Regions from separate parts of the Exiguobacterium sp. U13-1 genome, predicted to be linked through region 3. Evidence: riboswitches for the same ligand, from Rfam matches in the RefSeq annotation. Region 3 holds a riboswitch; each other region holds the start of a gene.
What was found. A riboswitch is a leader RNA that binds a small molecule or an ion and turns the genes downstream of it on or off. The one in region 3 is predicted to bind thiamine pyrophosphate.
Positions count from the first base shown of each region.

Region 1: linked by a shared signal. The riboswitch ahead of tenA (thiaminase II) and the one ahead of ESP131_RS10765 (ECF transporter S component) in region 3 are both predicted to bind thiamine pyrophosphate.
Region 2: linked by a shared signal. The riboswitch ahead of thiD (bifunctional hydroxymethylpyrimidine kinase/phosphomethylpyrimidine kinase) and the one ahead of ESP131_RS10765 (ECF transporter S component) in region 3 are both predicted to bind thiamine pyrophosphate.

Region 1 covers NZ_CP015731.1:1,438,190-1,449,168, reverse strand. The annotation lists gene ESP131_RS07345 (transporter substrate-binding domain-containing protein) at 1-773, opposite strand, end outside; gene ESP131_RS07340 (BrxA/BrxB family bacilliredoxin) at 1,061-1,486, opposite strand; gene ESP131_RS07335 (class I SAM-dependent methyltransferase) at 1,517-2,701, opposite strand; gene ESP131_RS07330 (sporulation protein) at 2,812-3,585, shown strand; gene ESP131_RS07325 (glycoside hydrolase family 3 protein) at 3,764-5,680, shown strand; gene ESP131_RS16630 (hypothetical protein) at 5,710-6,006, opposite strand; gene tenA (thiaminase II) at 6,058-6,753, opposite strand; TPP riboswitch at 6,828-6,934, opposite strand; gene ESP131_RS07315 (DUF1002 domain-containing protein) at 7,128-8,009, shown strand; gene abc-f (ribosomal protection-like ABC-F family protein) at 8,282-10,081, shown strand; gene ESP131_RS07305 (alanine/glycine:cation symporter family protein) at 10,278-10,979, shown strand, end outside.
Region 2 covers NZ_CP015731.1:1,032,809-1,043,787, forward strand. The annotation lists gene ESP131_RS05270 (murein hydrolase activator EnvC family protein) at 1-1,165, shown strand, start outside; gene ESP131_RS05275 (murein hydrolase activator EnvC family protein) at 1,368-2,645, shown strand; TPP riboswitch at 2,709-2,819, shown strand; gene thiD (bifunctional hydroxymethylpyrimidine kinase/phosphomethylpyrimidine kinase) at 2,935-3,738, shown strand; gene thiM (hydroxyethylthiazole kinase) at 3,719-4,486, shown strand; gene thiE (thiamine phosphate synthase) at 4,476-5,114, shown strand; gene ESP131_RS05295 (hypothetical protein) at 5,126-5,569, shown strand; gene ESP131_RS05300 (ArsR/SmtB family transcription factor) at 5,625-5,993, shown strand; gene ESP131_RS05305 (CHASE3 domain-containing protein) at 6,039-6,677, opposite strand; gene ESP131_RS05310 (YitT family protein) at 6,871-7,737, opposite strand; gene ESP131_RS05315 (hypothetical protein) at 7,875-8,477, shown strand; gene ESP131_RS05320 (formate/nitrite transporter family protein) at 8,661-9,497, shown strand; partial or broken gene ESP131_RS16510 (IS3 family transposase) at 9,553-10,901, opposite strand; gene ESP131_RS05335 (YkvA family protein) at 10,975-10,979, opposite strand, start outside.
Region 3 covers NZ_CP015731.1:2,069,960-2,080,938, reverse strand. The annotation lists gene ESP131_RS10790 (hypothetical protein) at 1-594, opposite strand, end outside; gene ESP131_RS10785 (alpha/beta fold hydrolase) at 749-1,567, shown strand; gene ESP131_RS10780 (NAD(P)/FAD-dependent oxidoreductase) at 1,640-2,671, opposite strand; gene ESP131_RS10775 (energy-coupling factor transporter transmembrane component T family protein) at 2,727-3,449, opposite strand; gene ESP131_RS10770 (ABC transporter ATP-binding protein) at 3,421-4,950, opposite strand; gene ESP131_RS10765 (ECF transporter S component) at 4,947-5,519, opposite strand; TPP riboswitch at 5,619-5,718, opposite strand; gene ESP131_RS10760 (50S ribosomal protein L25/general stress protein Ctc) at 5,814-6,497, opposite strand; gene ESP131_RS10755 (GNAT family N-acetyltransferase) at 6,790-8,340, opposite strand; gene ESP131_RS10750 (glycerol-3-phosphate acyltransferase) at 8,353-8,883, opposite strand; gene ESP131_RS10745 (DEAD/DEAH box helicase) at 8,880-10,979, opposite strand, start outside.

The DNA of each region.
Region 1 (10,979 bases), 630 kb from region 3:
TATTTTGCTTCTTTTTGGAACCATTCTTCTGCCAATTTTTCGATTTCACCACTGTCGATCATCTTCTTCAACTCTTTGTTGAAATCGTCACGCATCTTGTCACCTTTTTTGAAGGCGATCGCTGAACCAGCTGGACCATCTTCTTCAATCTGGTACGTTTTCAGGGATGCATCTTGATCCATGTATTTGACGGCTACTGCATCCTCGATGATGAGGGCATCAATCCGACCTGTATTTAATTCTTGAATGATTTCTGGGATTTTGTTTAAAGGAACCGCTTCGCTGTCTTTAAAGCGATCTTTTGCGAGTCCCTCTTGGATGGAACCAAGCTGGACACCGATTTTTTTGCCTTTGAGTTCGTCTTCCGAACTAATGGCTTTATCTTTCGTCATGACTAAGTTTTTTGATTCGAAGTAGATATCCGTGAAGTCAGCGTTTTTCTTCCGCTCTTCTGTTGGTGTCATGCCCGCCATGACGAAGTCGACACGACCTGAGCTGAGGGCACCAAGTAAGCTACCGAACTCCATGTCTTCGATTTTTAAGTCATACCCGAGATTTTTCGTGACTTCTTTGGCGATCGCAACGTCGAATCCGACGATGTCCTCTCCTTTTTTCGTATCGATGTATTCAAATGGGAAGTAATCCGCTGACGTTCCCATCGTCAATACTTTATCACTTTTACTTGATCCACCTGTTGATTCTTCCGACGCGCCACATGCTGCCATCGTGACTGCCAGAATGCCTGCCATTGCCGTTGCTAATAATTTTTTCATTCGAGTTTTCCCCTTCCAACGCTCAATTGTCAGAACTTTAACAATAGTATGACTTATGTGTATGTCCAATTCAATACCGAAAAGCCTGACCTGTTCTATTGCTTTTAGGATATACGAATATTTATTCACTGTAAAGCATAAATATATAAATTTTTTTGACTTTCTATTCATAATTCATGCATAAATGACTTTTTATACAGTTTTGCAAACGCTTTCAAATTTCAAATTTATTATTTTAATCTCATGAATGCGCAAAAAAAGACCCCTTTATCAGGAGTCTTCTTTGTTTATGCGTAGATTTCAATCAATGATTCAAGTTTCTCGACGACCTCTTCTGCCGTGAACGATTCGATGTCGAACCGCTCAACCATCGAGAGGATGTTTCCGTCTTGCATTAATGCAAATGATGGAGATGAAGGTGGATAACCTTCGAAGTATTCACGTGCACGGTCTGTCGCTTCGCGATCTTGTCCAGCGAATACCGTAACGAAATGATCGGGCTTGATGCCCTCTTTCCGATTGACATACGCTGCAGCAGGACGGGCGATCCCGCCAGCACATCCACAAACAGAATTGACAAGGACAAGTGTTAACCCTTCGCGTTTCATTGCTTCATCCACGCTTTCTGGCGTCGTTAATTCTTCAAATCCAGCAGCTTGCGCTTCTTTGCGGGCTGTTTGGACAACATCTTCAAAATACATTTGGAAATCCATCGTATTGCCTCCTTTGATTCGTTCTCCATCTTATTGTACGAGTTTCGGTGAAATCTGTCCAAGTCTGCCGCTTAATTCACTTTCTAAAAATGGACGGGCATGCAACAAATCACGGAACGCGATGTAGCGGTCGATTTTTTCTTCTGTTGGTCGTTTATTTTGTTTATAGGCGCGAATCAAGATGTTCTTCGGTGTGTGCTCGAGGTCGATGAATTCGAGGAGTTGCGCTTCATAACCGACGAGTGTCAATAACTCGGCACGAATCGAATCTGTCGCAAGTGATGCAAATTTTTCTTTAATCAGTCCGTGCTGGAGCATGACATCGAGTGGCGAACAGTCGAGTTGACGGTTCAATTCCTTTTGACAACACGGTACGCTCAGGATGACTGATGCATTCCAGTCAACAGCTCGCGCGAGTGCGACATCGGTTGCGACATCACAAGCATGGAGTGTCACCATCAGGTCGACTTCCGTCTCCCCTGTGTAATCATGAACGTCCCCGACGCGGAATGTTAGATCGGTATAATCCAGATCACGCGCAATTTGTGTACATTCTTCGATGACTTCTTTCTTTAAATCAAGACCTGTCACTTCGAGGTCAAATCCTTTGACGACTTTTAGATAATGATAGAGAGCGAACGTCAAATACGATTTTCCGCAACCGAAGTCTAGGATCCGAAGTTTTTTTCCTTTTGGCAAGGCATCAATGCTATCCTCGACGAATTCAAGGAAGCGATTGATTTGTTTAAACTTATCGTACTTTTGCTTTTTGATTTGTCCCGCTTCCGTCATGACGCCGAGGCGAATCAGAAACGGAACCGGCACACCGTCTTCTAATAGATAGGTTTTTTTTCGGTCATGCGACAAGAGAGCTTTCATCGGTTCCTTTTTGGATGTCTTGAGCGCGACTTTCATCTTTTTCGAGAGCTGGAACTGCCATTCTTCTTCTTCAAAACGGAATAAGAATTGGCGGAATTCCGTGAACCAGTCATCGAGTCGCCCGACGAAATCGTCCATTAAAATATTTTCATGCTTCATAACGCGTTCAAATTGAAACTCAACCTGCATCATCACCGTATCTCTTAATAGAATCGGTTTTACCTTGATTCGTCGGAGATCATTTGATTTTTGACGCGGATTACTTATCGTTGCATGGATCAGTGTTCCTTGCGTGATTTGCGAGGCAAGGCTCGCTTTTAATTCATGTAGTTCCACTAGTCGTCCCGTCCTTTTCTGATGTTCTTTCGAAACTGTAGCAAATTCGTACCTGTTCGACAAGTTTACACGCTTCATCATTCGCACATAATCAAAAGGAGGAATTCATCATGTTCAAAAAAATTCTCTCACAAATCGGAATCGGTGCCGCAACGGTCGACACACGGTTGACGGATGATCGCTGTGAACCAGGCGGTCAAATCCACGGTGTCGTCCATATCAAGGGCGGAAACGTCGATCAAGAAATTGACCGGATTTATCTTGAATTCAACACGCAGTACAAACAAGAAGTCAATGATAGCACGACATTTACGACCTTCACGCTCGACCGGTTTGCTTTAAATGAAGCAAAGTTCACGATCGAAGCGGGTGTCGAGCGAAAAATTCCCTTTACACTACGCGTGCCACTGAATACGCCACTCTCGGTCAGCCAATCGAAATCGTGGATTGAGACGGGTCTCGACATCGCTCAAGCCGTCGATCCATCGGACCGTGACGCCGTCATCGTCGAAGCAAACCGTTACCAAGCAACAGTCTTAGATGCCATGGAGTCACTTGGCTTCCGATTGAAAAAAGCCGACACGGAAAAATTACCTGGACGATTCCGGAAAGATTTACCGATTGCTCAGGAGCTTGAGTATTCAGCTCGCAATACACACTACGCTCATAAACTGGATGAGATCGAAATCATCATGCTTCAAGACGGATCTGGGATTGATTTAATCGTCCAAGTCGACCGTCGTGCGCACAGTCTCGGATCATTATTCAGTGAAATGGCTGGTGCGGATGAGTCGATGATCAAATTGCGTCTGTCCAATAGTGAATTGCAAGATCAACCGTTCGTCGAACGTCAGCTGACAAACATCGTGGAACGCTATAGCTAATCAATCGATCGAATTTACTTGAAAGTGATTCCTCTTCAGGGGAATCACTTTTTTATTGAATTTTATTTCAATTTGAAATCGTTTACATATAAAATATTGTTTTAAAATAATCCCCTTGCTATACTGTCCGTATTGAAAAGAATTCCAGTCACGGTTTGATTAAAGGAGGATGTACATCATGAAAAAAATCGGACAGTTCACGTTAACAGCAGGACTCGCAGCAGTACTTGTCTCAAGTAGTTTGCCTGTCATGGCAGAGGCAGGGTCTTCAGCCGATCGGATCAGTCAAAAAATCGACACGATGACACTCGAACAAAAAATCGGACAAATGATCATGCCCGACTTCCGGCAGTGGAATGGTAGCAATCATACGTCGCTTGCCCCAGAAGTCGCGAACATCATCGACCGCTATGATTTAGGTGGCGTCATCTTGTTTGCTGAGAACGTCAGCGAAACCGAACAGACGACAAAACTCGTTCATGATCTGCAAGAAGTCGTCAAACAAGACGACAGTAACGATATTCCGCTCTTCGTCACGATCGACCAAGAAGGGGGCATCGTCACTCGGCTCGGAACAGGGACGAACTTACCTGGCAACATGGCGTTGGGAGCGACCCGCAGCAGTACATATGCGAGTGATGCCGGTCACATCATCGGTTCCGAACTGCGTGCGCTCGGCATCAATGTCAACTTCGGTCCGGATCTCGATGTCAACAGCAACCCTGGAAATCCCGTTATCGGTGTCCGCTCGTTCTCGAGTGATCCGGAGCTCGTCGGTACACTCGGTTCCGCTTTGATGAAGGGAATTCAGGATGAAGGCGTTGCGGCGACCGCCAAGCACTTCCCGGGTCACGGCGATACGGCAACTGATTCCCATTATGGCTTACCGGTCGTTGACCGCTCCCTGCAGGAGCTAGAACAAGTCGAGCTCGTTCCATTCAAACGAGCTATCGCTGAAGACATCGATATGATCATGACGGGACATATCGGAATGCCACAAATCGAACCTGAAGTCGTCACATCGAAAAACGGTACCTTCCCTTTACCTGCTACGTTGTCGGATGACGTCATCACGGGTGTGCTACGCGAAAAACTCGGTTACGATGGCATCGTCATCACGGACGCACTGAACATGCAGGCGATCGTCGATAACTTCACGGAATCAGAAGCCGTCTTAAAGACGTTTGACGCCGGTGTCGACATCGCGCTCATGCCGACGATTCTTCGTTCCGAGCAAGATGTCGAAAAGCTCGACCAGATTTTCAAGGACGTGATTGCGGCGGTCAAAGACGGTCGCCTTTCAGAGGAACGGATCGATCAGTCGGTTGAACGGATTCTGACGCTAAAGGCAGAACGCGGAATTTGGAACGGTACGACTGACACGACATCCCTAGCTGAAAAAATCGCGCAGGCGAACCAAATCGTCGGTAGTCCAGAGCATAAAGCAAAAGAACGTGCGATGACGGAAGCCGCCGTCACACTCGTGAAAAATGATCAGCGGACGTTACCATTCAAACCAAAAAAGAATGCTAACGTCCTTGTGATTGCCCCTGCGGCGGATCAAACGGACAGTATGAAAAAGACGATTACTTCCCTACCGAAGAATCGGAACTGGCATGTGACGACAGCGAATTACTCGGCTGCTACGCTACCACTTGAACAAAATCCAACCCTTCGAGCGCAACTCGATGTAGCGGACTATATCATTGTCGGCTCAAACGTCAATACGAGTGCTAAACTACTGCCTACCGCACTAGAACAAGCGATTCCGGCTTCGATCTTCCGCTATGCGAAACAAACAGACACACCATCCGTCCTACTCAGTCTCCGTAATCCATATGATGTCGCCGTTCAACCGGATGCACCGGCACACGTCCTCGTCTATGGTTTTAAAGGGGATCCGAACGGTCCAGACTCTGAAGCAGGCAATCTAAAATCAGCGGGACCGAACCTTCCGGCAGGTATCCGAGCGATCTTCGGAACGTTCAAACCGCAAGGCACTTTACCCGTTGATGTACCGGTCTTTCAGAACGGTATCTTTACCGATCAACTGCATCTTAAATTCGGTGACGGCTTTAAAAACTGGAAGAAATGATGACACGATACAAAAAAGACCGAAGCTCCTTAAAGGATGCCTCGGTCTTTTAATGATTGATACGGATATTCAGCTTCTTCTTTCGCACGCTGGTAGACGCGGTATAACCAATAAGTCAGTAGTGCATAGACGACGATGACAAGAACAGCAGAAATATAGCTTCCCATGCTATACGCTACCTTAAAGTTACGCGTCGAAGCGGATATACCCGACAACACGATTAGTATCGGAATGATATATCCAATAAATCTTACTTTGATTTTACCAAGCATTCGTTGTACAGCATATGCCGCACTGATCAAAAGTGCGATCACTATGATTTCCATTCCAATCCCTACTTTCACTAGATGGTATTCCTAATTCTACCATTTAGCGATTCAAGAAGATACCGTCCGTGCTGGAATCGTTTCGTAAACCGACGTGAACGTCTCTTCCGTCCATCCCATGTGCCAGAAAAGTAACTCATAGTAACAACTCGTCACGAAATGACGTTTCATCCGCTCGCGTTCCGTCGGACTCGCTTGCTCCGCCAGCGCATCAAGCCGTGCAATCTGTTCAAGGACGACCTTTTCAAACCATTCCGAGCTATACGTGTCGATCCATTGCTGATAGATTTTTTCTTCCGGAGTATACGTCAGTAATTGTTGCCCGACTTCGTAATACAACCAGTAACATGGCAAAATGGCAGCAATCGTCTCACCAAGCGTTCCTTCACTCGCATGATGCATGTGCGAGACGTACGCATATGCTGTCGGTGCCGGTTCGAATGCTTCAAGGTCTGCTTCCGTAATACCGAGCGGCTCAAAAAATGATTGATGTAAGCTCAACTCTGCCTCGTAAGTCGAAGTCGCATGCTCGGCAAGTGTTGCGATCGTTGCAAATTCGTCCGCTTTTGACGCTGCTCTCGCCTGTATCTTCGCAAAGTGTTTTAAGTAGTAGGCATCTTGCATGACGTAATGCCGAAATTTCGAGAGCGGTAACGTCCCCTCTCCGATTCCTTGAACGAATGGGTGCGTAAAACTACTATCCCAATACGCTTGCGCCGCTTGTTTGATTTCTTGTGTGAATGTCATGATCTCATCCTCCTCGTTTGGTATGAAACGAAAAAAACACCACCCCGAAACACACGGGCATGGCGCAAGAAGAACAAGACTTGACGCCACTTCCCTCCGTAAGTACGAACTTAATCAGGTTCAAAGGGTCCGAACGTCTTCGTTCGTCTCAGTCAGCCTACTGACTCCCCTAGTGGTCATTATTCGATTCCCATCCACTATAGCATGCTGAAAACGGAAGTCAAGTTGTCCTTTTTTCGCTATACTATGGAGTGTCAGAAGACGGATACCGTCTCCATCTGCAGACCGATTCCGAACAGACATCGTTACCGTACACTAAATTTAGTACCTGATACTATAATTCATTCTGTTACTTACAATTGGAGGATTTCATTATGCATACACCAACAAAAATCATGGCATCAGCCGTTATCGCTTCTGCTTTATTACTCCCAACAGCCGCATCCGCCGAACAAGTCGTCGATCAGACGATCGTCACACTCGGGGAGTCGCTCGGCGCAAAAGATAAAGCATGGGTGCTTTCACGTCTCAATGCACCGGAAGGGATCACACCGATCATCGCAACTTCTGCTGACGAGGAAAAATATCTCGGGAAAAACATCCCACAGTCGCAAAAAGGCGGCAACATGTATTCGTCGGCTAAAATCGAACTGACGGAAAAAGGAGATGGACTCTCCGTCTCAACGGAGAACATCACGTGGGTGACGAAGGATATGTATCTCAACGCTCTCGTCACGGCTGGGATCAAAGATGCCGATATTACGATTACTTCCCCTTACAAGGTCACCGGGACATCGGCACTGACAGGAATCATGAAGGCGTACGATCAAACTTCTGCCGAGACCGGAATTAAGTTAAGTGACGAACGCAAGGATCTAGCACAGCAAGAATTATCGGTCACATCAGACGTCGGGAAAACCGTCGGAACGGATAAGGTCGCTGACTTGATGAATGAGATCAAGGCTGAGATCGCCAATCAAAAACCAGAAACCAAAGTCGAGATCGAAAATTTGATCGTCCAAGTCATTCAAAACAACAATATCCAGTTGTCTGACACACAAATGGACCGGCTGACGAATCTGTTCAATCAAATGGAGCAAGCGAACATCAACTGGGGACAAATCGAGAGTGGATTGAAAAATGCGGGGCAAGACATCCACGCGTTCGCAACATCAGAAGAGACGAAAGGATTCTTCGCTAAACTATTCGATGGGTTAAGTGACTTCTTCAGTTCGATCGCTGGCGTGTTCAAATAATTCAGACTTCCGTAACTGAAAAAATAGTAGTAGACTAGATGTATCTGAAACGAAAGGTGGTGTGAAAAGATGGACTTTGCCGCGTGCAAACACTGGTTAATGGAACAATTGTATCTGTTGCGCGCGATTTTTCATGGAATGGCGTTCTAAGGCACCCGTCTGTCCTTTTTTAGAACTTCATGAATGAAAAATACAGCAAAGCGCATCTTTCACACGTTAGGGAGAGTGCTATTTGCGCTCTCCTTTTTTGATGCGCGCGAAAGGAACAATTGATGATGATTTGCGACATTCAACACCTGACTAAACAATTCGGAGGCGAGACGATCTTAGCGGACGTTTCCCTCTTCTTAAACGAACACGACCGCGTCGGTCTGATTGGACGAAACGGGAGTGGCAAAACGACATTACTCCGCTTGCTTGCTCGCCTCGAGCAACCGGACGGTGGTGTCATCTATCAAAAAAGCGGTTTGACGATCGGCTACTTGGAACAACTTCCTGTTTATAGTGAGACGATGACCGGACTCGACGTCCTTTGGACAGCGTTTGCAGACATTCTCGCGATTCGTTCTCGAATGCAACAGTTGGAGCAGATGATGGCGACAGCACCAGATGATCTCGATGCACTACTCGTGCGATATGCGGAAGCGACGAATGCGTTCGAACAAAAGGATGGCTACCTGCTCGACTCGAAGATTGAGCGCATGGTGAACGGATTACACTTACGTCCGTTACTCACGCGTCCTTTCCACCAGTTGAGCGGTGGTGAACAGACGAAGATTTGTCTCGGTCGCATGTTACTCATGGAACCAAATCTGCTCATTCTTGACGAACCGACGAATCATCTCGATTTAGCTGCCGTGGAATGGCTTGAGCAGTTCTTGCGGGACTACACAGGGACCATCCTGCTCGTCTCTCACGACCGGGTCTTCTTAGACGCCGTCGTCACTTCGATCGTTGAGCTCGAAGATGGTGAACTGACAGCCTATATAGGGAACTACAGCGCGTTCGTCGTCGAGAGAGAACGCCGTCTGCTCGAGCAGTTCCATGCGTATCAAGAGCAACAGAAAAAAATCAAAAAAATGAAGGAAGCGATTCGTCGTCTTCGGCAATGGGCAAACGAAGCGTCTCCACCGAGTGAGAAATTATTCCGTAAAGCGAAATCAATGGAGCGGGCACTCGAGCGGATCGAGCGGATTAAACGACCACAACTCGAAGCCAAAACCGCTGATGTCTCCTTCTCCTCCACCGATCACACGAGCCAAGTCGTCTTTCGCGCTGAAGAGCTCTCGTTTGCTTATGGAACCCGTCCTATTTTTGATGGCGTCTCGTTCGAAGTCATGGCACAGGATCGTATCGCGATCGTCGGAACGAATGGGAGCGGGAAATCGACGTTGCTCTCACTGTTGCTTGACGAATTATCACCGGACGCGGGCACACTCACGCGTGGACCATCAAATCATGTCGGTTACTTGTCCCAGCATGCCCATTTCGAGGAGGACGCGCGGTTAATCGACTGGTTTAGACAACGAATTGCCGTTCCGGAAGCAGAGGCACGCCATATCCTTGCCCGGTTCCTATTCTTTGGACCGACTGTCTTCCGGTCCATTTTGTCACTGAGCGGAGGCGAACGTGTGCGATTGCAACTCGCCGTCCTCGTCCATTCGTCGATCAATGTCTTAATTCTCGACGAGCCGACGAACCATCTCGATATTGAATCCAGAGAGACGCTTGAAGAAGCACTCGAGAATTTTTCTGGTACATTGATTGCCGTCTCACACGACCGCTATTTCTTGAATCGTCTTTTCTCGCAGATCCTGTGGCTCGAAAATGGTCTGACACGCTATCATGGTTCGTATACGTACGCCCAACAGAAGCGTACCGAGTTCGCTACGGCTTCCTCACTCCACGTACCCCCTCGAAAACCAAAGCGCTTGTCGCAACACGAGCTGGAAGTGCAGATTGAGCGACTTGAACGGAAATTAGCAAAACGTGAAAAACCAACTGATACCGTTTCTAAAAGCATCCAACAGCAACTCGATGACCTATACGAACAGTTGCTACAATATGGATGATTTAGCTTTCCTTGACTGTCACTCTCGATACCGAGAGCGACAGTTTTTTCGTTCACCTACAAAGTTTTTAACTCCTAACATTTAGCTAACTTTATTAAGTTTTAAAATTTTATTTTAATTTGTTGTTGATTGTTATCTGAAAATTCGTATAATTTAGCGTATAGCTTTTATTATTCTTTGGGAGGAATACACCATCATGAACGCCATTCAGCAAGTTATTCAAGGAAGTGTCGATTACGCCAATAACATTTTATGGTCGTATGTACTAATTGCCGTATTGATCGGCGGCGGGATCTACTTCACGATCCGAACTGGCTTCATCCAATTCACTTACTTAAAAGAGATGTTCCGCGTCACGCTCGATAAAAGTGAACAAACAACAGACGATAAAGGGGAAAGCATCACTTCTCTCCAGTCGTTCTTTATCGGTGCTGCGACACGGATTGGTACGGGTAACCTTGCCGGTGTCACCATTGCCGTCACACTCGGCGGACCAGGTGCCGTCTTCTGGATGTGGATGGTCGCTCTCTTAGGGGGCGCGACGGCTCTCATCGAAAGTACACTGGCTCAAGTCTATAAAGTACGCGATACGAAATCGAACGCGTACCGTGGTGGTCCTGCCTACTACATCGAAAAAGGCTTGAAGAACCGAGCTCTCGGAATCGTCTTTGCAATCTTGATTGCTGTGACGTTTGGTCTTATCTTCAACTCCGTTCAATCGAACACGATTGCCGCTGCCTTTGACAACGCATTCGGTATTAACACAGCTGTCGTCGGTGCTGCACTCGTCGTCTTGACAGGACTCGTCATCTTTGGTGGTGTCCACCGTGTCGCGAAGTTCTCTGCGATCATCGTTCCTATCATGGCAGGTCTCTACTTGATTGCTGCTCTTTATGTC
Region 2 (10,979 bases), 1.0 Mb from region 3:
CGTTGAACTTGGAAAAGAAATCGAGAAATATAAAGCGAAACTAAAACGCCAAGAAAAATTACTTGGTGATCGTCTTCGTGTCATGCAAGAGAATGATGGAAACTCAATTAAATGGGAAGAAGTCATCTTTGGCTCTAAAAATGTTGGTGACCTCGTAAGCCGTGTCATGGCAGGGAAATCCATTTCAAAACAAGATGATAAAATGATCACGGATTATCAAAATACGCAAAAGCAATTAGCAGATGCGCAACAAAAAGTAAAAGAAAAGAAAGCACAGTTGGTCGTTGAGAAACAAGAATTAAAACGTCAACAAGCAGATCTTGAATCGCAATTAAAAGAGCGGAACAAACGCTTAAAAGAACTTCGTAAGAAAAAAGAAAAGTTCGAAACACAATTGATGGATGCAAAAGAAGTCCAGCAAATTCTAATTGCGCAAGAAAAAGCGATTGCTGCTGAAAAAGCAGCGCGTGAACGTGAAGCTCGAATTGAAAAAGAACGTCAAGCTCAAGCGGCACGTGAAGCGAAAGCACGCGCAGAAGCTGAAGCAGCACAAGCAGCAGCACAAAAAGCAGCAGAAGAGCAAGCCGCTAAAGAAGCAGCAGCTCAGCAAGCAGCACAAGAGAAAGCAGCACAATCGGCAAAACCTTCTGGTTCGACGAAGCAATCGGCACCAAAACCATCTACACCAGCACCAGCTGCGCCTGCTCCAGCGCCGTCAGCACCAGCTGCACCAAAACCAGCACCATCATCAGGTGGTCTGTTCATTCATCCAACTGCCGGAACTGTTACACAAGGGTATGGTTCTGCAGGTGGAGAGAACGGATATACGTTCCATAACGGAATTGACTTTGGTGGTCCAGTCGGTACGCCGATCGTGGCAGCTGCAACAGGTACAGTCATTACAGCATCAGGTGGCGGACCTTACGGAAATCATGTCATGATCGCTCACCAATTGAACGGGAAGACATATACGACAGTATATGCTCACATGAGTTCACTCAATGCCCGTGCTGGTCAACGTGTCAGCCAAGGTCAACAAATTGGCGCGCTAGGTAGTACAGGAAATTCAACAGGACCACACCTACACTTCGAAATCCATGTCGGTGGGTATAGCTATAGTGCAACTGGTCCAGCTAACTCAGTCAATCCATTATCAATGCTTTAATCGTAAAAGAATCGTTGCGTATGCAACGTTCTTTTTTTTGTCATTTTCAAAAAACAAATCATATATTACAAAAAACCGTTTTCATTTGAAATGTAAATGAAATTTTTTTGAAACGATTACGGTGCTATAATCTATTTCAGATATGAGAGAAACTTGAATACTATAATAAAATATGAAAAAACATAAGTGAGGAAAACGATATATGCTAAAAAAACTAATTTCTACCATTGTTTTAGGAGCATTACTTATAACAGGAACGCAACCGATTGCAGCAGCGACAATTAAAGAAAAAAAGGCTGAAAATGCCGCTGAACAACGTAAACTTGAAAAAGCAATCAAAAAACAAGAAGCCAAAATCTCAAAAGAGCAACGTCAAATCAATCAAATTGACGCAGCAATCAATGAAAAGATTTTCCAAGTCTCCGAAAAAAATAAACAAATTGAACAGTTGAACGTTCGAATCGATGAGTTAAAGGCAGACATCGTCCGTTACGAAGAAATGTTACAGAAACAGGAAGAACTACTCGGTGATCGTTTGCGTGTTTTCCAAGAAAACGATGGAAACTCGATTAAATGGGAAGAAGTCATTTTCGGATCGAAAGATTTAGGTGATTTATTTAGCCGTGTCATGGCGGGGAAAAAAATCGCTGAGCAAGACGATAAAATGATTTCGGATTACATCGCTACGCAACAAAAATTAGCAGAAGCAAAACAAGCGCTCGTTGAGAAAAAAGCGGAGCAAATGCAGGAAAAGAAAGTATTGATTGAACAAAAGAAAGCGTTAAAGCTTCAAATGAAAGAACGTAGTGCTACGCTGAAGAAATTACGAAAAGGGAAGACGAAGTTCACGACAGAACTGTTAGACGCAAAAGAACTTCAAGCGACTCTCGAAGCGCAAGAACGTGCAATTGCGGCAGCAAAGGCAGCCGCTAAAGCAGCGGCTGAAAACGCAGCAGCGGAGAAAGCAGCAGCTGAAAAAGCCGCTAAAGCGAATGCTAAAGCAGCAAAACAAACAGGTAAGAGTTCGGAATCAACTGGTTCCGTTGCCCCGCCCGTTGTTTCGAGTGGAGGAAAATTCGTTCGACCGTCTTCTGGTGGAGTATCACAAGGATTCGGACCAGCAAGCGGTGCGAATGGTTACACGTTCCACAACGGTGTTGATTTCAGTGGTTCGGTCGGGTCTCCAATCGTCGCGGCAGCAGCTGGAACGGTCATCACAGCCTCAGGTGGTGGACCTTACGGCAATCATGTCATGATCTCTCACTTCCTAGATGGACAAGTGTACACGACCGTCTACGCACATATGAGTTCATTATCGGTTCGTGCAGGGCAAACGCTCTCTCAAGGTCAGCAAGTCGGGACACTTGGTAGTACAGGAAATTCAACAGGACCACACTTACATTTCGAACTACATGTCGGAGGCTATCAATACAGTGCTTCTTCTCCTCTAAATGCAGTCAATCCATTGGCATATCTGTAATCAAAACGGGCTTCGGCTCGTTTTTTTTTCTTCTCTATGCTACAGTTAAGGCGAAACGAATACTTGAGCAACTAGGGGAGCTGGAGGAATCCGGCTGAGAGGAAAACCAATCTGTTTTCGACCCTATTACCTGAACTGGATAATACCAGCGTAGGAAAGTTGAGCCGAACGGATACCGGAATGCGTGTATAACGCTTTCGTATAGCGTCGACTGCTTTTTTACAGCGGTCGGCGCTTTTTTTGTTGGTCACGACTCCCTTACATTGCTCGATGGGAAGGTGAAAAGAACATGAAACATGTACTGACGATTGCGGGATCCGACTCCGGTGGTGGAGCTGGGATTCAAGCAGATTTAAAAACATTTTCGGCTTTAGGCGTTTATGGAATGAGCGTACTGACAGCCGTCACAGCGCAAAATACGTTGGGAGTTCAAGCGGTGGAAGAGTTATCCCCAGAAATCGTAGATGCCCAGTTAACGTCGATTTTTTCAGACATTCGTGTCGATGCGATCAAAATCGGAATGGTCTCGAATGCGCAGACGATTCGTGTCATTGCTACACATCTCCGTAAACAAACAGTCCCTATTATATTAGATCCCGTCATGGTCGCTAAAGGCGGTCATGCCCTATTGCGGACGGAAGCTGAACAAGCATTGATTTCAGAACTTTTACCACTTGCGACTCTCGTCACACCGAATTTACCGGAAGCAGAGCGTTTAACAGGACGATCGGTCACCAATCTAGAGGAAATGCGACTGGCGATGCATCAATTGGCTACACAGACAGGTGCAGTATTGCTAAAAGGTGGACATCTCTCAGGAGCTGCGACGGATTTGTTGTTTGATGGGGAAGTGGAACACCACTTCACATCGGAACGATTAGACAATCAACATACTCATGGTACTGGTTGTACCTTATCCGCAGCGATTGCAGCGCGGATGGCGCTTGGAGAAGATTTACAAGATAGTGTACGACAGGCGAAAAACTATGTCACGGAGGCAATTCGTCATGGATTTGCTCTCGGACAAGGTATTGGACCGACACATCATTTTCATTCACTTTGGAGGGATACACATGTTTACGACCATTCTTGAACACAAACCACTCATTCACCATCTGACGAACACGGTTACGATCAACGACTGCGCAAACGTCACACTCGCTGTTGGAGCATCCCCCGTCATGGCAGAAGACATTCGTGAAGTAGAAGAGATGGTTAGACTCGCGCAAGCTCTTGTCTTAAACATTGGTACGATCGATGCAGACATGCAAGCAGCTCAACGACTCGCAGTCCGTGAAGCGGGACGTTTGAATGTCCCAATCGTTCTTGATCCCGTAGGAGCAGGAGCAACGACATTACGTACTGCTTTTTCCAAAGAACTCATTGATCTCGGGTGTACGGTCATTAAAGGAAATGCTTCTGAAATCAAGACGTTACTTGGGGAAGACGGACGAACTAAGGGAGTCGATGCTGCGGGAGATGCAATTATGGATCGAGAAAGTATTCACGTATTCGCTCGCAAACACAAATCTGTCCTCGTCGTGACAGGTCCGAACGACTACATTACGGATGGAACGCGCGAAATGGAATTACATGTAGGAACACCGCGTCTAGGAGACATCACGGGTACGGGCTGTATGACGGCCTCCTTGATTGCGAGCTTCCTCGGTGCAGGATATACGGCATTTGAGGCGGCTGTCCACGGGACATTTGTCATGGGAAAAGCAGGGGAACAAGCAGCCTCCGCACAAGGTCTTGGTGATTTTAAACGAGAGTTGTTCAATACCATCAGCCTTATGACGGAGCAAGACCTGGTGGAGGTGACAGAACGTGTCAATTGATTACTCCATCTATGCAGTGACGGATCGTCGGTACCATCCTGGAGTCGCGATCGATACGGTCGTTGAGGAAGCCATTTTAGGTGGTGCAACAATCGTGCAATTACGGGAAAAAACAGCGCAAGGAAAGGAATTCTTTGATCAGGCAGTTCGGTTGAAAACACTCACGGATCGCTATGATGTTCCTTTGATCATCAATGATCGGATTGATATCGCGTTACTCACCGGAGCTGGTTTGCATATCGGACAAGAAGACATTCCTTTAACCGCAGCACGTCGCCTTTTACCAGATGCTGTGATTGGCGTATCAGTAGCAACCGTTGCACAAGCGATTGAAGCAGAACGAGACGGAGCCTCTTATTTAGGGGTGGGTTCTCTATTTGCGACGTCATCCAAAGCGGACGCTGATTCCATGTCGCATACGATGCTTCAGGCGATTCGGGAAGCCGTACGATTACCTCTAATCGGTATTGGTGGAATCACAGCAACGAATGTCTCCTCTCTGCCCATCCCGCTGGAAGGGTATGCCGTCATCTCAGAGATTTTCGCTAAAGAAGATCGACAACTCGCTGCGCAGCAAATGACAGATGCTGTGCGAGAATGGCATCAATCACTTCAGAACAGGGTATAATCCGTTCAGAGGTGATTGTATTGAAATGGCAGACGATCCGTTTTCGCGGCTATTGGATTCGATATCGGTTAGAACCACAAATCATTCGAGTCGATAATCAGGGGATCTACCATCTAGGAAAAGTCTTATTTCCGCGTCCTAATCGTGTTTCCTATGAAATGGCCCTTTTATTGAAAGAAAAGTATGAAAGACGCTACAAACGTCCGTTGTATATTAAAACGAGCTCGATTGCGACGGAAATTTGGGGTCATACTCATTTAGATATTTATTACCGGGCACTTCTTCGTCTACCGATTCCGACGCGACTTCGTCAACGTTATACGAACCGATTAGAAAGCACGAAAATCATTGATATCGGCGTACGCGCTGTCGACCAAAATCGAATTGTCTGGGATATCGGAGATTACGTAGGAGGATGGTTCGTGTTTTGGCTCATTCGCAGACGAATGCGCTGAACTTGCAATGTCCCGTTTCTCGTGGTGCAATATAGGTAGAAACGAGGTGACAGACATGGACATTCCCCGTTGTGAAACGATTGCGATTGACGAACAGCGTGCGTCTGAAATCGGACGAATCGTGGATACGATTCCGACGCTTGAAATCGGAAAGCTATTTAAGATTCTTTCGGATGCGACACGACTGCGAATCGTTTATGCGTTGACGATCGAAGAAGAACTATGCGTTTGTGATGTCTCAGCCTCTGTCGACTGTTCGATCGCGACAGCGTCGCATCATCTTCGGTCTTTGTTGAAACAAGGACTCGTCAAGTTCCGAAAAGAAGGAAAAGTCGTCTATTATTCCTTAGATGATCATCATGTATCATCGCTTGTGCATATGGTGATGGAACATGTACAAGAGGGAAAAGCAATGCCTGAATAAATCTTTAGAATAAACGAAAAGCGCAGCCGAAGCTGCGCTTTTCGTTTATTCTAAAGACGATTGTTCTGATCCCTTAGGAGCGAAGCGGTGGAAGAAAAAGACCGTGGCACTAATTAATAAAAAGGACAGGATGGAGAGAGCAAGACACATCCATTTATATGTAGCGATTAAAGAATCTGATTGTTGTAATTTGGCTTGAAGCGTTTTATACAAATCATCTTTCACACGGGATAAGTCTTCGAGAATCGTTTGAGTCGTCTGAGTCGACTGTCTAGCAAGACGTTTTGCGGCTGTTGGACTTTGACGTTCATAGACAACAAACACGCGTTCAATCTCGGACTCCCAGACATTGTTGCGGCGAAGGAGATCTTTAATCGTCCCTGGGGTAGTCGACGATTGGTTCAGACTATTGCGCAAATCATGAATTTTAGACGTTGAAAAGTAATATTGTTCGATATAACGATTATCTTCATACAATAAGAGACCACGAACCGCATTGGCACGATCTCGATTGTGTTCGACCAACTGATCTACCTGATTGATTAACGGTATATCATGATCCTTCATTTGCTCGGTCATCGTTGCAATCGTCCGATAACCGGATAACGCATAGATGATCGGGATAGAGGCGAATAAGCTGACCAAGAAAATCAGCAGAATACGCTGACGCCAAAGAGAGTGCATGCAATCATTCCTTTAAATAAAAGACTTATCATAAGCTTAACTACTATCGTAAAAAAAGTGAAGTATGTCTATTTTTTGAATAGGGATAATGACTGAAAAAGTGAATAATACTAATAAAAAAGCAGGAAAGATGATGCAATACGAGAAGCTGTTTTAAGAAGATAAAAAAAGCACAGCTAAGCTGCGCTTGGTGTTAAAACGAATACGAATGTTCCTTGTAATTGCCGAAGACAGTGTGGATTTCCGAGAATGTAACGAATGCATTCGGTTCGACAGAAGAGACGATTTCTTGCAAACGGACGATTTCGTTATTTTGAACGACGACATAGACCATTTTTTTCGTTCGGTTGGAGTATCCCCCACGTGCATCGAGAATCGTGACGCCACGTCCGAGTTCTTTTGTGATGACTTCATTGATTTCATCTGCTTTCTCACAAATGATGATACATTGCTTAGAAGCAGAATAGAAGCTGTAAACCGTCTGAAGGGCTTTGGCGCGAACAAAGCTCATGATGAGAGCGTACATAACATGTTTAAGATCAAAGACCCACCATACTAGGATGTAGATGACAAGATCTTGCATCAGAAATATACGAGGAAGTGGCCAGTTATGAAAACGAGCAAAGAAAAACTTTCCGAGAATATCAAGCCCTCCAGTTGAAGCACCACCGAAGAAGATCAATGCCATTGCGAGACCAGAGACTAGACCAGCAAAGATGGAAGCGACGAGTGGATCGTTTAAAGATTCCGGAACGATTTGAGTCGGAATCCAGTCAATTAAAAAGGAAGAAGCAATGACGATAATTCCAGATAAGAACATGAATCGTTTGCGCAGGAAACGGAAACCTAAAAGGAAGAGGGGAATGTTTAAGAGCAACTGCGTTAATCCGATTGGCGTGTGGAAGAGCTCTTGAATAATGAGCGTGATCCCCATGATACCACCTGATCCGATATCATTTGGAGATAGTAGTAGGCTGATGTAAAGGGAATACAGCAACGTACCAATGATTAAGAAACTGATTTTTTCAACTCTCTTTTTCTGTGGGTGTGTTGTAGTCATGGCAATATGATGAGTGACCTCATGCTCCTCCTTCTGTGAGTATCTGCCTGCAAGAGTACGCTCATATGCATAAAATTTCAACCCTTCTTATGAAAAAAAGATGAAAAAGGGTACGTTTTTTTAGGAAGGTGATGAAAATGAAGAAAATGTTATGGATTCTTGGTTGTATCTGCTTAGGAATACTAGTTGGAATTCGTCTTTTTGAACAACCCAACGAAAAAAATCAATCATCCATTTGGCATGATGGTGATCTTGTAGCGAGACAAGTGGGGGCCTCGATGACGAATACGGTAGCGGTTCGTCAACTAGCCGAACAACTTCCGTTCTCATCAGAATTAAAACAGGTAGATGTTGAAGGAGAATCGTTACGTCTTGCCTATGAAGTGACAGGAAAAGAGCGACAAGCTTGGATCGGTACCGATACCGGGACACTACAAGTGAATCAGGATTTTTTAAAGGCTCGATTATCTAAAGTTCTGATGCATCATACGCTTGTTTTATTTTCAACGATTCCTGATTTAACTGACCTGGAAATTCACTACACGGATCCGTATTCAGGTGCAGATTTTACGATGGACCGGAAAACATTCGACGCCTATACTCCGACCGATATCGAACGAGCTACTTCGTCTTCTAGACGCTTTAATCGTGTCGTCATTGATGGCTATGTGCTTGATGAATCAAGACGAAATACTTTCTTTGAACGCTTCGCATCACGACTACGAATTCAAACTAATTAGTTGTATAAAGCAAGAAAAGGCATTTTTCACAATCTCGACACAATGATATCGTTTACATCTCGTTCTTTTATAAAAACGATAAAACAGGTCTATTCAATACTTGAACATCTTTTAAGATGGAAGTATGATAATAAATGAACAAACATTGTGAAGTGTTGAACAAAAGAAAGAGAGGTTTCTACGATGAACGAGGTAGAAGCATTAGAAGGATTACGGAATAAAGCAATCAAGTCGACGCGCATGCTACAAATGCGTCCTCTCGAGTACTTAGTTCGTGCCATGCTAGCGGGGATTTTCATTGGATTTGCAATTATTTTTACCTTAAAAGCAATTAACGGTTTATATATGGCGGAGTCACCTGTTGCGACACTTGTCGGTGGACTGACCTTCGGAGTGGCACTTGTCTTGATCGTTTACGGTGGGGCAGAGCTGTTCACAGGAAATACGATGTATTTCACGACGGCGACGATGCGCGGCTATACGACGAAGATGGATACGATGAAGGTCTGGTTAATCTGTCTAATCGGAAATGGACTTGGAGGATTAGCGTTTGCGCTACTCTTTTCCCAAACAGGAATCATACAAGAGCTTGGTATGAACAATTGGTTGTTTGCGGTATCGGAAACGAAAATTCATCATACGACGTGGGAAATTTTCACGCGGGCAATCTTCTGTAACTGGATGGTCTGTTTAGCGATTTTCATTCCAAAGAATATGAAGAATGAGTTGGCGCAAATCATGATGATGATGGTACTTGTTGCAGTATTCTTCGCATCGGGATTTGATCATGTCATCGCCAATATGGCATTGTTCTCTATTGCATTAGTCGTACCACACCCGGATACGATCACATTTGCAGGAGCGATGCACAATCTGTTACCGGCTTTAGCTGGTAACATCATTGGTGGAGCAGTCTTCATGGGAATGATTTATACGTGGTTGAATAAAGAAAAACTAGAGGTGGATGAATCACGTCAATCTACGGCACCGGTTCATATCGCTTCGAAGCAAAACGCATAAAAAAGGGCAGCTGTTGCGTGAACTGAACCAAAAAAGTTAGACAATAAATAATTTGTCAGGCGACCTTGAGGACCTGAGTCCGGTATTCCACCGGGCTCAGGCTTTTTAGTCGTCTCTTGATACGACGATGGTTATAGTACTCGATGTAACGCTCAAGCTCATATTTGAAGTGATCCATGTCATCAAACTCCTTGAGATACAGGAGCTCTGACTTGAGCACGGCGAAGAAGCTTTCGATGGCTGCGTTGTCGAGACAGTTGCCCTTACGGGACATACTTTGCGTAATGCCGTGCTCGTGGAGCGTACCAGTGAACGCTCTGTATTGATAATGCCACCCCTGATCGGAATGAAGGATTGGGCGCGCCTCTCCGTCGAGCTTCCCGATTGCCTGGTCCAACATTTCGCCAACGAATCGATATGTAGGTCGGTCCGATAGGGTATAGGCAATGATTTCACGGTTTCCCAAGTCCATCATCGGCGAGAGGTAGAGCTTCTCCCCGAACAGATGAAATTCAGTGACGTCAGTCACCTATTTCTGGTTCAGACCGGTGGCCTTGAAGTCACGTTGGAGAAGATTCGGTGCGACTTCTCCGACCCGTCCTTTATAGGAACGGTATCGCTTCATGCGGACGAGACACTTGAGACCGAGCTCGTTCATGAGACGGCGCACGGTCTTCGGATCGTGCCGGAAGCCTTGGCGTTCGAGAAGTGCGTGGATGCGACGATAGCCACATCGTCCCTCGTGTTCGTGGAAGAGGGTATGGATGGCCGACTTCACCTCCGCGTACTTGTCTTCGCCCGTCAGGCGCGTCCGCCAATAGTAGTAGACACTCCGAGCCATCTCGAGCACGCGGAGGAGTCCCGGGACGGGATAGACCGCCCGCAACTCATCGATTACTTGCGCCTTGATCCGGTTCGTCGCGCATTCTCTTCTTGAACCAAGGCTCTCAATTTTTTTAGCGCAGCGTTCTCCATCTCGAGATACTCGACCCGCTCCTTGAGCTTCTCGACTTCTGTCATCTCTTCAAAATCTTTCTTCTTGTGTCTCGCCATCGGGGCACGTCCTTTCGGTCTAGCGACCAGACCTGCGGTCCCTTCCCGTTCATACGTCGATCGCCAGTTCGAGATCATCCCCGGGGAGGAAATTCGATATTTTACGGCTGCCTCTATGTAGGACAGTCCGTTGGTCGCCATGTCGTTTAATACCTCCAGTTTAAATGCCGGCGAGTGTGTTGTATAGGAAGGATCGAAGATCGTCTCTCCCCAACGTTCATAAAGACGCGACCACTCACGGACTCGTTCAGGTCGTATCCCGAATTCCTCCGCCATAATCTGGTATCCGTCTCGTCCCGTCAGATAACGTTCAACAACCTTGATCTTAAATGCCTTCGTATATTTGACCATAAAAAATACCCCATAAAAGTTGGATTTTTATGTCCAACTTTTATGGGGCAGTTCATGCGACAGCTGCCTATTTTTATT
Region 3 (10,979 bases):
TTTGCCTTTCTCTTTCATGTAGACGACGAGTTGTCCTTCTGGTGGCAAAGATAGTTGATAGGACGGGAAAAGGTACCGTCCGAGCTCTTTTACTTCTTTACGATCTTCGTTTTCCTGTTTTTGTTGATCTGTCACTTCTTTTGGAACGGGTCCAAAGCGAACGACTGTCGATTTAGCTTTAACCGGTTGTTTTGACCAATCGACGAATGGATAATCACTTCGCTTGATCTGATGGACCGCATAATCCGCATGACGAATCGGCTGACACGCCAGATAGTCCTTTTTTTCGTCTGACAGGAAACGGACGTGTTGGAACTCACGCCCTTGGACACTCGGAGGCAGGAAGTATAAGTCAAATCCTTCGTGTTGCACATATCGATCAGGTAAGTGCTTCATGTCTGGTTTTTGCTGGCAAACCTTCAACAAAGCAGCGGTTTGTTTTTTCGGGAGATCCGGTATCTCTTGCCCATCAAAGGTAGTCGAAATACCGCCCCAGTAATTAACATCGTATGTAAGGTCTAAGTATTGTTCTTTACCGCATCCGGCAAGTAAGACTACGCCTGCGAGAATCCCCGTATGTATATAGCGTCTCATGAAAAACCTCCTTTATCCTATTGACTGTATTTTACCATAATTTCTAGAATAGACAGAATTTTCTATAATGCTTTAACATTAAGATGTTTGACATCTCTTGACTCGGGAATATTAGATGCATGCACGGTCAATCTATTACTATGGGGGTTTTATGATGGGTACATTCATTCAAGCAGTTGATGGCACGAAGATTTATGTCGAGGATGTCGGGTCGGGTCAACCGGTCGTCTTTTTACACGGCTGGCCGGCAAACAATAACATGTTCGAGTATCAAAAGAATCTGCTCGTCGAAGAAGGATACCGTTACGTCGGAATCGATTATCGCGGTTATGGCAAATCAGATGCACCGGCAACGGGATACGATTATAAGACGATGGCGTCCGATATCAATGAAGTCATCGAACAGCTGAAATTATCGAACGTCACGTTGCTTGGTTTCTCGATGGGAGGAGGAATCGCCTTGTCCTATCTCTTACAATACGGGGATTCAAAAGTCAGTAAGCTCGTTCTCGCAGGAGCTGCAGCACCTGTCTTTACACAGCGAGACGGTTATCCATACGGAATGACAAAAGAAGAAGTCGATGCGTTGATTGCCGACACGAAACAGGATCGTCCGTCGATGCTCAAAGGATTCGGGGAAATCTTCTTTGCGAAGGAACATCCAGAACCACTCCAACAATGGTTCCATGGACTTAGTATCGCCGCTTCGTCCCACGGTACGATTCAGTCAGCAATCGCCTTACGTGACGAAGACTTACGTGGAAAACTCGAGAACATCAAAGTCGATACGTTGATCATCCACGGTAAAAAAGACCAAGTTTGTCCGTTCGAGTTCGCGGAAGAAATGCAAAAGGAAATTCCACATGCACGCCTTGAAGTCTTCGAAGAGAGTGGACACGGCATGTTGCTTGATGAACAAGAGAAGTTCAACGAGACATTACTGTCATACGTCAAAGGAAATCAAACCGTCTAATCTAACAAGCCATGGACACCCGTCCACGGCTTGTTTTTGTGTACAGAAAAAAGCGTGCGCCGGCGCACGCTTTTAAGGGCGATACTTCCGCATGAACCGTTGATCAATCCAACGCTTCAGGTACCAACCGAACGGCAGTGTCGAATAATGATTACCATACAGGGAAACCGCATGACGTGGTCCCATCGATAAAATCGTCAAATAGTTCGTTTGCGGACGATAGGATCGCAACGTTTCTTCTTTGACATACCGCAAGAGGTTTGCCAGTAAGATCGGTGCTTGCCGGACAGCTGTGACGCCGTTCTTTGGAATATCGGGATAAGCGACGAGGGTCGCCGCGTCACCCGCAGCAAACAGACTTGGATGATCGAGCGCTTGCAACTGCTCATTGACAAGTAGGAATCCGTCTTCCGTATAGAGCTTACTGTCCGCAAACAATGCCGGAGCTTTCGCACCCGTCAAGCGGACGAGCGCATCCGACTCGATTGGCGGGTGATGTGAAAAGCGGAGAGGAGACGACTCGTTCAGTGACCGTTCTCGAATCCAATGAACATCGAGTTCTTGTAAGCGTCGTGTAATGGCTTCCGCTGCTGGGTGTCCTGAAAGTAACTCTGGATCCGTGATCAGGGTGATCGGCACACCCGCTGCTTTTAAGGACGCCGCCATCTCGACGGCCGCTGCACCGCTTCCAATCACGACCGGACACTTTGCTTGTTGCAGACGCTTTAATGTATCCGGTAACCGGTAGTTCGGTTTGATCGATAATCGTGTCGTGTCTTCCGACCAATCGAACGAGCCGATATTCGTCGAGACGACGTCATAGGTATAGCGTCTGCCGGATGCACCGAAGACGACCTTTTCATCGGGGTCGATTTTGATGACGGTCTCTTCGATGAACTGTTTATCATTGGCGCGACACAGTGCGGCGACGTCGATACGGATCTCATCGATATCGTACGTTCCGTCAGCAAGTCCGGAGTACATGCCTGAGTAATATTGGTACGTCGAGGCATTTAAAATCAGCCACTCGACGTCTTCTGTTGGTCCATTGGTAATGCAATGCAGGTGAGCGTGTCCTGCACCAATCAAGAGGATTCGTTTCATGTCGTTCTCCTTCAATCTGTCTTGCTAGAATGTACCCGGATACGGGTGGTGGTAATCATAGCCAAAAAACAAGACTGATGAACAGGAGGATGACCATGAGATAGATAACATCCTGGCGCTGAACGACTGGCACTTCATAATATGTCCGTTCTGCTGAAAAATGACGGGCTTCGAAAGCGATTGCCATCCGTTCTGCCCGCTGAATCGATCGCGAGAAGAGCGGTAAGCCGATTGATAGGAACGCATCACCAGGAAAGCGACTGTGAACGTTCCGAATCATCCGGACTTGCCGTAAGACGCGGACTTCTTCGACCAAATGTGGAAGAAAGCGGATCCCGGCAAGAAATCCGTACGCGAAGCGAGGCGATACCTTTGCTTGGTGAATCAAGCTCATCACGAACCGGGTCGCATCGGTCGTCGTGACGAAAGCGAAACTTAAGCAGACGAACGTTGCCATCCGTAAGGCAAGTAACCAGCCGTGCATGACACTTTCCGATGTGACATGAAACCAACCAAACGACCATAGAGGATTCGTTCCTTTGCCGAAGGCTGCCATCATCCAGAACGTCAATAAGAATAATAGACTGTAAGGTGCGAGTCGTTTCAAGAAATCGCGAGGACCCCACCCGGAGAGGAGTAGCAGAGCGATAGCAAAACTTAGGAATACCAACGTCTTGCCCCAGTCATTCGTTGCGATTAGAGCGAACATGATCAAAAATAATCCGCTACCTTTGATGACAGGATTGAGTTTAGCGAACGATGACGCGTTCGTCTGCATCGCGTTTCACCTCCTGGAATTGGTACGAAAGTGGGCGTTGTAGCTGACAGCGTTCGAGTAACGGAACGTCAGCGAACAACTCGTTCGGACACCCGTCAAAAGCAATCCGCCCTTGCTCCATGACGAGGACACGATTTGCGTACCGGGCGACGAGTTCCATATCATGCGTTGCCATGACGAGTGTCGTTCCGTTTTGTTGCTCCGTCAACAACTGCTCCATTAAACGCCGCGTCGTCAACCCGTCTTGTCCGAACGTCGGTTCATCGAGCAGTAACACATCCTTCGTCTGCCCGAGCATCGTCGCGACGCTGAGTCGTCGTTGTTGACCCGTACTAAGCGCAAGTGGTGACTGTTGTTTGACGGATGTAAGTTCCAGCCGTTCGAGCAACGTCGTGCGCTCATCACTCGTCGCTGCCCGGTGACTCCAGTCGATTTCCGCTTCGACTGTCAGCTTGAGAAACTGCAAATCCGGTTGTTGAAAGACATAGCCGACGTGCTCATAAAAGCGTCGCCGGGAGTAACGATGAGCCGGACGTTCCTGGAATCGATATGTTCCACGATGGGGAAGCAATCGACCGAGTGTTGCAAGTAACGTACTTTTTCCGGAGCCGTTTGCCCCGAGCAACATCACCCATTCTCCTGTCTCTAAGGAAAACGTCGCATCGGTCAGCGGGTAAGGTGCTTTCGTCGATAATGCAGCGATGTGTAACAAGGGAATGCCTGCTGTAGCGACTGGAGGAAGCACGTGAAGTCGCGCTGCTTGTGGTCCATCTATGGGTAACGTCTCTAACGTGTACGGATACAAGGAAGGGACAGCGATGCCTTTCGATTGAAGCTCTGTATAAGCCTGCGGGAACAAATCCTGCGGATGCGCCGTCGCAGTAATCGATCCGTCCTCAAGTAAGACGATCTGGTCGATGTACGGTAAACAGACATCGAGTTGGTGCTCGATCAAGACGATCGTTAAATCGTGTTCTTTCTGAATCCGAAAGATCAGCGCCATCAGCTCGTGTTGTCCGATTGGATCAATCTGGGCTGTTGGTTCATCGAGTAATAAGATCGTCGGCTCGAGCGCTAGGACCACGGCGAGCGCGAGGCGCTGTTTCATCCCCCCGGATAGACTCGCGATCGGTGTCGAGAAGGGGAGAGGGAGACCGACGAGTGCGAGTAAGCGTTCAATTCGTTCCTCCATCTCCGCACTTGGAATCGACCGGTTTTCTAAACTAAAAGCGATTTCGCGTCCGATCGTTTCCATGCAGAACTGTTCTTCTGGATTTTGAAATAAGACTCCGACCGAACCGGACCGGGTAACGGTACCAGTCTGTTCGACTTCAATCGTCTCCGGTGTCAGTCCGGCTAGGGCATGAAGCAGTGTCGTCTTGCCACTCCCACTGCGTCCAAGCAAAAGGGTCGTTCCTTGTTCGATCGTCAGCGATACATGATCGAGCACCGATTTCATCTGACCCGGATAGCGGATGCTGAGGTCGTCGACAGTAATCATGCGACTTCCCGTTTCGCACGTCCGGCCGCAAACCCGTTCAAGACACCGGTCGCAACAAGGCGACGGACGAGAATCGCTGCAAGCAAGCCGCCGAGTAATGCACCACTAATCAATTGTAAACCTGTTGTCGCAAGCAACGTCGTCGTCGTGTAGTAACCGAATCCGTTCGCGATCAGACTGTAGACAATGCTACCAATCGCGGCTCCAACACCCGATAACATCAATGTCCAGGTGTCATAACGGCGATAACGCGTCATCGCAAAGACGAGTTCCGCACCAAGTCCTTGGCAGACCCCGATCAGTAGAGCCGATAAGCCAAAGTGACTACCCGTGAACAGCTCGACGGCTGCCGCGACGATTTCCGCGATGAGGGCAGCACCTGGTTTTTGAATGATTGCTGCGACGAGCGGGCTTGCGATGATCCAGATCCCAAACATCCAGTTGGCACCGACTGGCCCGAAGATTGCAGACATCGGTAACCAGAGTGTTGACCAACCGAGATAGATGACCCCGCAAGCGACGGCGAGCATCATCATGACCATGATTTCTTTCATTTTCCAGTGTTGCATCGTGTTCGTCCTCCTTAGAATGGGGGAGACGCCAAAAAGACCGCCCTCCGTAAAAAAGAGAGCGGTCCTCAGAAAAACTGCGCGCAGCAGGAGTCATTGGATGTGATCGCTCCACTTTCCTACGCTAGTATGAACTAGATCAGGTTCGAAGGGTCCGAAGTGAATCGTCTCAGCCAAATGGGCTCCCCTAGTGGATATGGTAATAGATGATACGCTGTTCACTTTAGGCAATCTTCTGTCTATTGTCAAGACACAAAAAAACGATACGCCACGAAGGGCGTATCGATAAACGACTTATTTGTTATCTTCGTTCTCTTCTTTTGCTTCTTCTGAAGACTCTTCCGTAGCTTCCGCTTCGTTGTCTTCGCCAGCTTCCGCTTGTGCTTGTGCTTCAGCTTCTGCTTCTTCGATTTCCTCAAGCTCTTGTTCAAGCGTTGATTCGACGACAGCTGCGACTTGAATGTCGCCTTCTGTGACGATACGGAAATCTTTTTGTTCCGGAAGATCAGCAACAGAGATCGAATCGCCGATTTCGAGATTCGTGACGTCGACTTCGACATTCTCTGGTAATTTATCTGGTGTCGCTGCGACTGTTACTTTAAAGAGTGTCTGTGACAGGAATCCGCCGACTTTAGCGCCAGCTGCCTCGCCGACGAGTACGACGTCTGCTTCTACTTCTGTCTCTTCATCCATTTTAACGGCGATGAATTCAACGTGATCGACGGTTGGTGTGAAGACATCCATATCACGACGGTTGATCAAGACGTTAATATTTTTACCATCGAGTTTAAGTGAAATCAAGACGTTCTCACCGTTTTCTCGAACGATTTTAAGCAATTCTTTTTCTTCGAATGCGATTGGTGTACTTTCCACTTTGTAACCATACACGACACCAAGAGCTTTTCCTTCATGACGTAATTGTTTACGGAGTGAGCGTGGACGTACCTCGCGTTTTTCGACTGTTAATTTAACTGACATGTTCATTTCCCCCTTGAATTTGGTATAGCCCTCAAAAGGTAATGAATGTAGGAGCAGGACAAGTCCTGAACAATATGAAACATGCTAAGACAATCGGTTCCAGACTCGCATTGAGCCTGACGCTTTCGTGACTTTGCATTTCTCTCCCAGGTCATTACGCTGATATTGAGAAACATGTGTGAATAAGTCACCGGTTTGATGCGGTGCTAGTGAGTTTATACCCCTATTTTTTAAATCCTTAAACCTCTAATTTTTATTTTTTAAAGTCGAAAGACCTCCAAACCGCTTGAAGTCAAGGGTTGAGAGGTCTTTCATTTTTTTCATTTTTTATGGTGATGCGTTGGTTTTCACGAACCAATACACGGACGAGACGTTCAACGTGCCGCATCGTCGTCTGTCCCATCGTTGAAATTTGGAGCCATTGATTACGGACGAGATAGTCGCTTTCATACTGGACGTGATAGCCCTGAATCCGAAGAGCGTCTCCTAAAGCGGTTGCCGACGGATGAACGATCGTCAGAATTCCCGGCGCTTGCGCTTTTTGAGTCGCAAGAAGGTTGAAACCAGTAGCGCGAACGGCTTGTTCGAGATAGGTCATCTTGATGGCTGCTTGATCGAGATCAATGGCATCCAGCGCTGCCTGACAAGCCAGCAACAGATTTGAGGAACCGGAAAAAGCAACCCCTTCCGCATATAGACCGAGATCCAGATAACGTGGAATCCGGGAGGAAGGCAATACGCTGGACGTATGCCCGATGAACGCAAGACCCGGTAACCCACCAATCGCCTTTCCGGAGACGGTCGTGACGAATCTGCAGCCAGCGTATGAGAAACGTCCGGTCCCGACGGCGCTGATCGCATCGACGATGAGTGCGGTTCGTTGATCTAATAGCGCTTTTACCGCATCGAGATCGTAGAGAACGCCCGTAGACGTCTCACAATGCGTCAACCAAATCCAGTCGTACTCCGTTTGATGCAGTTGGCTTGCGAGTTGTTCTAAGTCGATCGGGTGACCGGACGGAAGCAGGTGGATATCAAATGACTTTCCTGCTCGTGCCGCGTGATCGATCAAGCGTTGACCGAACTCGCCACCGTTTAGGATCAATCCATGTCCACTGAGTTGTTGTGCGACGATATCGTTCGCGAGCGTACCACTGCCGACAGCCATCGAGACATGTGGCAAATCCAGCAACTGACACATTCGGTCCCGTAAATCTTGATCGAGCTGACGCATCGATGCCGTCCGATGTGGACGCGGTGCTTGTTGCGCCGCTTGACGGACCGTCGGAGCGACTTCGACCGGACCGGCTAGGAAATGCAGGGGACGTAAGACATCCGCGATGACGGACCGTTCGTATGTTGCGCGAGACAACAACATCGGTACGAACTGGGCATCGCCACTACCAAGCGTTGCTGCGATTGGTGTGAAGCCGAACCGCGCATATAGTTTAGCTTCCCGTGTCGTACCACTGATATAGACATGATCAATCGTCTCCCGTTCCAAGTAGACCATCAAAAAGCGCATCAATTGCATGAACGTACGACTATTGCGGTATTCGGGACGAACGCTGAGTAAGCGGATTTCCACTGGGTCCGTCAGTGTCTCATCTAGCGTCACGCCCTTTTCCTCAAGCGAAAAAGGACGATGCTTCCGAATAGCAATCATCGCGACGAGTCGATCGTCTTCTTTGCCGATCAGATAGGTATTTTGATCATGAAAGCGGTCAATCCGTTTCCGCTCGATGTTTGGTTGGTGTTGCGGAATCTCTTCCGTGAAGGTGAGATAGTTCAATTCATGGATTGCTTCAGCGTCCACAGCGGTAGCAATGGAAAAGTCGATCATGAGACGTCCTCCTTATGTAATGACTGGCTTGTGAAATGCATCATGAGCCCACAGGACAAGTAGACTTACGGCAACGGTACACAAGATATTGATGGGTCCCGCGTCAAAGTAGACAGGTAGTAACGGGAGTAAAACGACCGGAATAAGCCCCGCTTTGACGCTATCTTTCGTTATGAGATAAGACAAACCGAGTATGCCTAGTCCACCCAGATATGCCCATGGTGTGATGGCAAAGACGATGCCGGAAAATACGGCATACCCTTTACCGCCACGTCGCGGATGAAACAACGGAAACAAGTGACCGATGAGCACGGCGAGGGCGACTGGATAAAATGCGTCTGTTAGCTGTAATGCAAGAACCGTCTTCGCGGCATCAAACAGATACACGAATAAAAAAGCCGGGAGCCCACCGGCGCGATGGGCATTGCGGGCACCGATGTTTCCGGTACCGACCTGTGCCAAATCGGTACGACTGATGTACTTCCAGAGCGTACCGCCAAGAATGCTGCCGATGAGATAACCAAGCAGGAGATCAAGGATCACCGTTGTTCCTCCTTTGTCGTTACGAGATGGACGAGTTCCTTGACGGTCAAGGCATCACTGTCCGGAGCCGTCAGGACGGCATCGACCATCTGAGCTTTTCGATCTTGTAATTCCGTCATCTTCTCTTCAATCGTCCCGCGTGTCAGCAGTTTGATGACCGTCACGTCAGATTGTTGTCCAAGCCGGTGGGCGCGATCGGCTGCTTGTTGTTCGACGGCTGGATTCCACCAGCTGTCAAACAGGATGACGGTATCAGCAGTTGCGAGATTCAGTCCCGTTCCTCCGGCTTTCAGGGAAATCAAGAAGAGGTCGACTTCACCGTCATTGAACCGGTCGCATAACGCGACCCGGTCTTCAAGTGGTGTCTCACCCGTCAATAGGAAGTGGGGGAGATGCCGTTGCGCAAGGTCCGAGCGAATGCGCTCAAGCATTTGCGTATACTGCGAGAAAATCAAGATCCGCTTTCCGGCTGCTCGTTTTTCGGCAATCAAAGAGAGCAGACGCGTTCGTTTCGTCGCTTCCCCGGTGTATCCTTCGACGAATAATCCCGGATCGTTGCAAATTTGCCGCAACCGCGTTAATCCAGCCAGTAACTTCAAACGATCTTCGCGTTTCGTCTCGTCTAAGTGTTGCAGCGTCTCCAGTTGCAGTTTGGCGAGATACGACGCATATAAGCGTTTTTGGTTCGGACCGAGCTCGACATAATGATGCTCGATCTGTTTTTTCGGTAAATCCTGTAAGACATCTTGTTTTTCGCGCCGTAATAAGAACGGTTGGATGAACTGTTGCATATCATCAAACGACCATTTCTCAAACGTCATTAGATCCGGCAGTAATTCTGGAAACAAGACGTGGAAGATTGACCAGATATCACGCGGACGATTCTCGAGCGGTGTTCCCGTTAAGGCGAACCGGCGTTTTGCTTGCAGATGCCGTAGTTGACTGACCGTTTGTGACTGCGGATTCTTCAAGTGCTGTGCTTCATCAAAGAATACGACGTCATATACAGGGTGGCGACGGACGTCGGTCCGAAGCGTCGTATAGGAGACGATCGTCACCGTATCTTCAGGTAAGTGCTCCAGTTCGCGGAGTCGGCTGGCTTGAGAACCAGTGACGACATGAACCGGTCGACCGGGTAAAAAGCGCTTCAGTTCCGCTTCCCAGTTGCGGAGCAGTGACGCCGGCGCGACGATGAGCGCGCGACGGTCAGGAATCGTCGCGATATAACCAATCGCTTGAATCGTCTTCCCGAGCCCCATCTCATCGGCTAGGATCCCGTGACATCCTAACGCGTCTAGATTCTTCAGAAATTGGATACCCGTCCGTTGATACGGATAGAGTCGTGACTCTAACGAATTCGGCAAGTCGAGCCGGAATCCTTGTCCGGATTTTAATTCAAGCCATTTCTCGAGCAAATCAGCGTGAAGATGGAGGACGGAGGCGCCGATCAGATGCTTCATGTTCCGGACGGCAGGTAAGACGATTCGTCCATCGCGCAAGTCGCGTTCACTTGCTTCCATCTGGGCGAGAACCCGTTGCAACTGCTCGAAGGCCCGTGTCTCAAGGGAAACGAACTGTCCAGATTTCAAGCGGTGGTACCGTTTTTGTAAGACGAGCGACTTCAGGACACGTTTCAGCTCATCTTCTGGAATCCCGTCCATCGAAAAGTTGAACACGAGCCAGTCGAGGCGGTCCGTTACGTCGGCTTCGATTCGCGGATGGAACGGACCTTTTGGTAACGTCGTCCGGATCGCTTGTGTTGCAAATAACTCCAGTTGACCGAGCGCAACCCGTTCGTCAAGCAGACTCCGCAGAAAGGCATACTGCGCGACGTCACTCGTGATGATGTATCGCATGTCTCGTGGTGTTGCTTGGAATTCACGTAAGAAGCGTAAGACACTTTGCTCCGTTACCTGATCCCGTCCAGCGTAAATCGTCTCATCGAGCGGATTCAGCTGAATCCCTTGATAATCAAACGACACGCGGACTTCGACTTCCTGAGCCGTTCGGTCGAGATGGAGTTTGACGATTGGTGTCCCGGAAACGATTCGTTCTTGTAAATCAGGACTGAACGAAACATCGGCGAGTCGCTGCAG